Pseudorhodoplanes sinuspersici: one gene and its partner. The protein of the gene in region 2 interacts with the protein of the main gene of each other region in a pairwise test. Links are inferred from orthologs where the notes say so. Each region holds a gene or a part of one and is shown on either strand. Other genes may lie near its edges.

The links.
Region 1: the proteins of secD (region 2) and pheT interact in binary tests that used the Escherichia coli proteins (3 or more experiments, as listed by UniProt). The link is inferred for Pseudorhodoplanes sinuspersici from one-to-one orthologs.

What each region holds. Positions count from the first base shown.
Region 1 is NZ_CP021112.1:1,835,485-1,838,839, reverse strand. Bases 47-3,083 are described here. They hold pheT (phenylalanine--tRNA ligase subunit beta), read left to right. Parts: upstream 47-374; coding sequence 375-2,792; downstream 2,793-3,083. Other genes in these bases: CAK95_RS09010 (BA14K family protein), read left to right, coding at 2,936-3,083; CAK95_RS09020 (hypothetical protein), read left to right, coding at 47-354. Outside these bases: more of CAK95_RS09020, read left to right, coding at 1-46; more of CAK95_RS09010, read left to right, coding at 3,084-3,355.
Region 2 is NZ_CP021112.1:4,900,275-4,903,511, forward strand. What follows is about bases 134-3,052. They hold secD (protein translocase subunit SecD), read right to left. Parts: upstream 2,436-3,052; coding sequence 831-2,435; downstream 134-830. Other genes in these bases: secF (protein translocase subunit SecF), read right to left, coding at 134-764; yajC (preprotein translocase subunit YajC), read right to left, coding at 2,532-2,876. Outside these bases: more of secF, read right to left, coding at 1-133; CAK95_RS23880 (ATP-binding protein), read left to right, coding at 3,077-3,237. UniProt on the Escherichia coli protein: Part of the Sec protein translocase complex. Interacts with the SecYEG preprotein conducting channel. SecDF uses the proton motive force (PMF) to complete protein translocation after the ATP-dependent function of SecA.

The DNA of each region.
Region 1 (3,355 bases), 3.1 Mb from region 2 along the record:
GAAACAATCGCCGCTTTCCAGGTGATCGACGGCAAGGCCAGCGGTCTTTTGACTCATGTCTCGATGATGATCGCCGGGCTCGGCATCTGTGCGCCGCTGCTGGCGCAGCATCGTTTCGAGGAGATTTTTATCGTTGCCGAGATTGCCGCTTACCTTGTCATCGCCGTCGGCTGTCTGCGTTGTCTTTCGGTGCTGCATTCGCGCCGCAAGACCGTGGCCGGCAAAATCTCGAAACTGCACATGCAGCGTGAGCTGATCATCCGCCACGAGCTTTACCGCGTATGCATCAATAGCTCGATCTATCTCACCATCTTCGTCTTCCTCAGCCTGCCGTTTCTGCTGTGGTGGCAATAAGCGCAACCTGAGTCTGTCCGATGAAATTCACCCTGTCCTGGCTCAAAGAGCATCTCGACACCGACGCCACGCTCGACGAGATCGTGACCAAGCTCACGATGATCGGACTTGAAGTTGAAAGTGTCGAAGATCCGGCGAAGAAGTTCGCGCCGTTCAAGGTGGTCGAGGTCATCTCCGCCGTGCAGCATCCGAATGCTGATCGGCTGCGCGTGTGCATGGTCAATACCGGCGAAGGCGCGCCGATCCAGATCGTCTGCGGCGCGCCGAATGCGCGCGGCGGCATGAAGGCGGTGCTGGGCACGCCCGGCACGTATATCCCGGCAAAGAACATCACGCTCAGCGTCGGCAAGATCCGCGGCGTCGAAAGCCACGGCATGCTGATTTCCGGGGCCGAGGTCGAATTCTCCGACGATCATGACGGCATTATCGAAATGCCGGCCGATGCACCTATTGGAAAGCCGTTCGCGGAAGTGCTCGGCCTCAACGATCCGGTGATCGAGATCAACCTGACGCCGAACCGCGCCGACTGCACCGCCGTCAGCGGCATTGCGCGCGATCTTGGCGCCACCGGCATCGGCAAATATCTGGAGCGCACGCCGAAGTCCGTGAAGGGCACATTCCCCTGCCCGGTGCAGGTGAAGCTCGATTTCGGATCGACCCCGTCGCTTTGTCCGGGCTTCGCTCTGCGGCTCGTGCGTGGCGTCAAGAACGGCCCGTCGCCGGAATGGCTGCAGAAGCGCCTGACCGCAATCGGCCTGCGCCCGATCAATGCGCTGGTCGACATCACCAATTTCATGACCTTCGATCGCGGCCGGCCACTGCATGTGTTCGATGCCAGGAAAGTGCATGGCAATCTCACCGTCCGCCGCGCCAAGGCGGGCGAGGAACTGCTCGCGCTCGATGGCAAGACCTACAAACTCGACGAGAGCATCTGTGTCATCGCCGACGAGAAGGGCGTCGAATCCCTTGCCGGCATCATGGGCGGCGAATTGTCGGGCTGTGACGAGACCACCACCGATGTGCTGATCGAATCGGCTTTGTGGGAGCCGATCAACATCGCGCAGACCGGCCGCAAGCTCGGCATCAACTCGGATGCCCGCTACAGATTCGAGCGCGGCGTCGATCCGAATTTCATGGTGCCGGGCCTCGAACTCGCCACACAGTTGGTGCTCGATCTCTGCGGCGGCGAACCGTCGGAGAACGTGGTCGTCGGCGGCGCGCATGTTGACGATCGCCCGATCGAATTCCCGGTCGATGAAGTGAAGCGCCTTGCCGGCCTTGACGTATCGCTGACGGAGATGAAGCGCATTCTCGGCCATCTCGGCTTCTTCGTGGCCGGCAGCGGCAAGACGGTGAAAGTCGCTGTGCCGTCATGGCGCGCCGATGTCGAAGGCAAGGCCGATATCGTCGAAGAGATCGTCCGTATTGTCGGCGTCGATGAAGTGCCGCTGACGCCGTTCGAGCGTGGCGATGCGCCGCGCAAACCCGTGCTGACCACCATCCAGAATCGCACGCGCAAGGCCAAGCGCGCTCTGGCTGCACGCGCACTGGCGGAAGCGGTGACCTGGTCGTTCATCGCAAAGCCGCAGGCGGAATTGTTTGGCGGGGGACAGCCGGAATTGGCGCTCGCCAATCCGATTGCGTCCGATCTGTCGGATATGCGGCCAAGCCTTATTCCAGGTCTCGTCGCGGCGCTTCAACGCAATGTCGATCGCGGTTTGCCGGATGTCGGCCTGTTCGAAGTCGGTCAGATTTTCAAAGGCGACCAGCCCGAGGATCAATTCATTGCCGCCGCCGGCTTGCGGCATGGCCTGTCGCGCGGCACCGGCATTGGCCGCACCTGGATCAAGGATGGCGTCGAGGCTGACACTTTCGATGCCAAGGCCGATGCGTTGGCCGTGCTCGCAGCAGCCGGCGCGCCAATGCAGGCGCTGCAGATCGTGCCCGGCGGGCCTGCGTGGTTGCATCCCGGCCGCTCCGGCACCATCCAGATGGGTCCGAAGAACGTGTTCGGCTATTTCGGCGAATTGCATCCGCGCGCGCTGGAAGCGCTGAAAGCCGATGGTCCGATCGTCGGCTTCGAAGTGATCCTTGATCGCATTCCCGAGCCGAAGGCAAAGCCCACACGCGCCAAGCCGCTGCTGGAGATCTCACCCTTCCAGCCGGTGTCGCGCGACTTCGCATTCCTGGTCGACAGCAGCGTGAAGGCGGACGACGTCGTGCGCGCGGCCCAGAATGCCGACAAGAAGCTGATCACCGGCGTCACGGTGTTCGACGTCTATGAAGGCAAGGGCGTCGAGCCGGGCAAGAAATCGCTCGCGATCGCGGTGACCATCCAACCGCGCGACAAGACGATGACGGACCAGGAGATCGACGCACTCGCGTCGAAGGTCGTAGCGGACGTGACGAAGCGAACCGGTGGCACGCTGCGCGCATAACCACATGCGCGCTCTGTGTGTTCACATTGCCGTTTGTTAACGCACGCTGCGTCTGATCGTCGCCATCGCGCCGCATTTCACCGCTTCAGAGTTATCTTGCGTAGAGCTTGTTGCGCTCGATTATTCTCAGGAGAAATGACGGTATGACTGTATTGAAATCCTTGACGCTGTCTGCACTGGCTGTTGCAGGCGCGCTGGCTGTATCGCCGGCCTCCGCAGCTCCTGTGATGCGCGGCATCGCACCGGCTGCGTCGACGCAGAATGAGATGGTGCAACACGTTCAGTGGCGCCGGCACGGTTATTACGGTGGACGACGCGGCTATTATTACGGCGGCCCTCGCTATTACCGTCGCAACAACAGTGGCGCTGTAGCTGCCGGTGTTCTCGGCGGGCTTGCCGTCGGCGCCATGATCGGCGCAGCCGCGGCCTCTGCTCCCCCTCCGCCGGCTTACGCACCTGCGCCGGTTTACGGCGGTAACGACTGGCTTGCCTATTGCTCGTCGAAGTATCGCTCGTTCGATCCGGCGTCCGGCACCTATCTCGGTTATGACGGCCTGCGTCAT
Region 2 (3,237 bases):
GTCGCGGTGAAGGAATGGATCGCATTGCCGCCGAAGAAGAACAGCGCCAGCAAGGCCAGCGTGACGGTGACGTGGGTGATGACCGAGCGTGACAGTGTCGAGTTGACCGAGATGTTGAGAAGGTCCGCGATCGGCATCTTCTTATAGCGGCGCAGCATCTCGCGGATGCGGTCATAGATGACGACGGTGTCGTTGAGCGAATAGCCGAGAATCGTCAGCAAAGCCGCAATGCTGGTCAGATCGAAATCAATCTGGGTCAGCGACATGAAGCCGATGGTCAGCACGAGATCGTGCACGTTGGCGATCATCGCGCCGAGGGCGAACTGCCATTCGAACCGGAACCAGAGATAGACAAAGATGGCGCAGACCGCGAGCAGCAGTCCGATCATGCCATAAGCCAGGAGTTCGGTCGAAACGCGGGGGCCGACCACTTCCGTCCGGCGGATCTCGAAGCCATCGCCGAGCGCATTCCGCACCTTTTGAGCCGCCTGCTGCTGCGCAACTTCGCCGCCGGGCTGTTGTGGAATGCGGATGAGGACGTCGGTCGGACTACCGAATTGCTGCAACTGGACTTCGCCGAGATTGAGCGCGCCCATGTTCGAGCGAAGGCGCGCGAGGTCGGCCGGTCCGGACTTCGACTGGATCTCCATCAACGTACCGCCGACAAAGTCGACGCCGAAATTCAGCCCGTTGAAGAAGAACAGCAGCATCGCCGCGATCGACAGCAGTGCCGACACAGGAAAGCTGATGCGCCGGAAGCGCATGAAATCGAACTTGGTGTCGTCCGGGACTATGCGGAGAAGCGGTATATGCACGGAGGACCTACTCGATCAGATCGGGACAGTGCGCGGCCGGAACCAGCGCACCCACAGCGCCACGAGGAGGCGCGTGAAGGTGAAAGCAGTGAAGACCGTCGTGAGAATGCCAATGCCGAGTGTCACGGCAAAGCCGCGCACCGGGCCGGTGCCGATATAGAACAGCACGGCGGCCGCGATGAAGGTCGTGATATTGGAGTCCAGAATGGTCGCCAAAGCGCGCTGGAACCCGGCATCGATGGCATTGAGCGCCGAGCGCCCCGCCCGCACCTCTTCGCGGATGCGCTCGTAAATCAGCACGTTCGAATCCACCGCGATGCCGACGGTCAGCACGATACCGGCAATGCCCGGCAGCGTCAGCGTGGCGTTCAGCAGCGACAGGATGCCGAAGATCATCGCCACGTTGATCGCCACGGCGATATTCGCGAACAACCCGAATAATCCGTAAGTCGCGAACATGAAGATGATGACCGCCAGCGAGCCTATCCAGGCGGCGCGGATACCCTTGTCGATCGAATCCTGACCAAGACCAGCTCCCACGGTCCGCTCTTCGATGATGGTCAGCGGCGCCGGCAGCGCGCCCGCCCGCAGAAGAATCGCCAAGTCGTTGGCCGACTGCACCGTGAAGTTGCCGGAAATCTGACCGGAGCCGCCGATGATCGGCTCGCGGATCACGGGTGCGGAAATCACCTCGTTATCGAGCACAATGGCGAATGGGCGGCCGACATTTTCCTGAGTGGCTTGCGCGAAGCGGCGCGCACCATTGCTGTTGAAGCGGAACGAAACGATCGGCTCGCTGGTGCGCTGATCAAAACCAGGCTGAGCGTCAACCAGGTCTTCGCCGGAAACGACCACCTGCTTTTCAATGACATAGGGCTGCTTGTTTTCAGAGGCGGAGCCGTACAGCAATTCCGAATCCGGCGGCACCCGGCCCTGCAGCGCCTGCTCTGGCGTCGTGGTCATATCGACCATGCGGAATGTCAGCTTGGCTGTCTTTCCGAGCAATTCTTTCAGACGCTGCGGGTCCTGCAGACCCGGCACCTGAACCAGAATGCGGTCCACACCCTGGCGCTGGATCGATGGCTCCACCGTGCCGAGTTCGTTGACCCGGCGCTCGATGATCTGAATCGACTGGTCGACCGATTGCCGGATGCGTTCGAGCAGCGCCGGCTCGGTCACGGTCAGACGGAAAACCCCATTGCCGACATCGACGACATCGACGCTGCGCTGACCGGTTGCCTGCAACAGGCCGCCGAGCGGTTGCGACAATTCCTGCAGCTTTTGATAAGCCAACTTGGTGTCGGCGCCCTCGCGAATGCGGACCTCGACCGAGTTGCCCTTCACCGTCACGTTGGCCGGCGACAACTTATTCTCGCGAATGACACGGCGGACGTCGTCGCGGAGCGCGTTGACCTTCTCCTGACGAACCGCGTTCGAATCGACTTCGAGCAGGATGTGCGAACCGCCCTGCAGATCGAGACCCAGCACGATGTGGCGCTGGGCCCATTTCGGCCAGCTATCGACAACGCTCTGCGGGAAGAAATTCGGAATCGCGAACGAGCAAATGATCAGCGTCGTCGCGAGAATCGCCAGCATCTTCCAGCGGGAAATATAAAGCATGGGTTTAACCCGTTATCGCGAATAGTCCGGAGCTTCGACAACTCGATAATTTAGTATCGCATTGTCAACAATTCAGCCCGGCGCGCCCCGCTGAGATTAGCTTTCGGTCTTGGCCGGCTCGCCCTTCACCGGCTCGCCCTTGGCGCGAACGTCGCTGACCATCTGGCGCACCTGCCGCACTTTCACGCCGTCCGCCAGCTCGATTTCGAGCTGGTCATCGTCGATCACCTTGGTCACCTTGCCGATCAGACCGCCCGATGTGACAACCGTATCGCCACGGCGAACATTCTTCACCATCTCCTGGTGCTGCTTCACGCGCTTCTGCTGCGGACGCAGGATCAGGAAGTACATGATGACGAAGATCAGGACGAACGGAAGCAGCGATACCAGCATGGAGCTGTCGCCACCGGCGGCCTGCGCATAGGCGGGCGTAATGAGCATCGAACGGGCCTCTTTGAGGGGTCCGGCGCGAACACCGCGCCCGAAAACGGCGCGGACTATAGCGGCGCCCGCCCCAATTGCAATGTCGCGGGCGGACGCAGCCAGGACGCCGCCGGCGCAGGACAAATCACTGGCCTTGCAGGCCTTTTTTGTCGGGGCTATGGGGTGCACCGCCGCTCATCAAGAGGACGCGCCGCCGCATGCGCAAACCCAGAAAGACCGCCAAACGCTCCGCCAAGCGCCCGGCCCGCCAGACCTCCGGTTCCCAAAAGCCACTGCCCCAAACCACCCTCAACCCGCAAACGCTCGATCGCATCGCCGAAGCGCTCGAGCGGCTATCGCCCCAATCGACGGCGCGCGT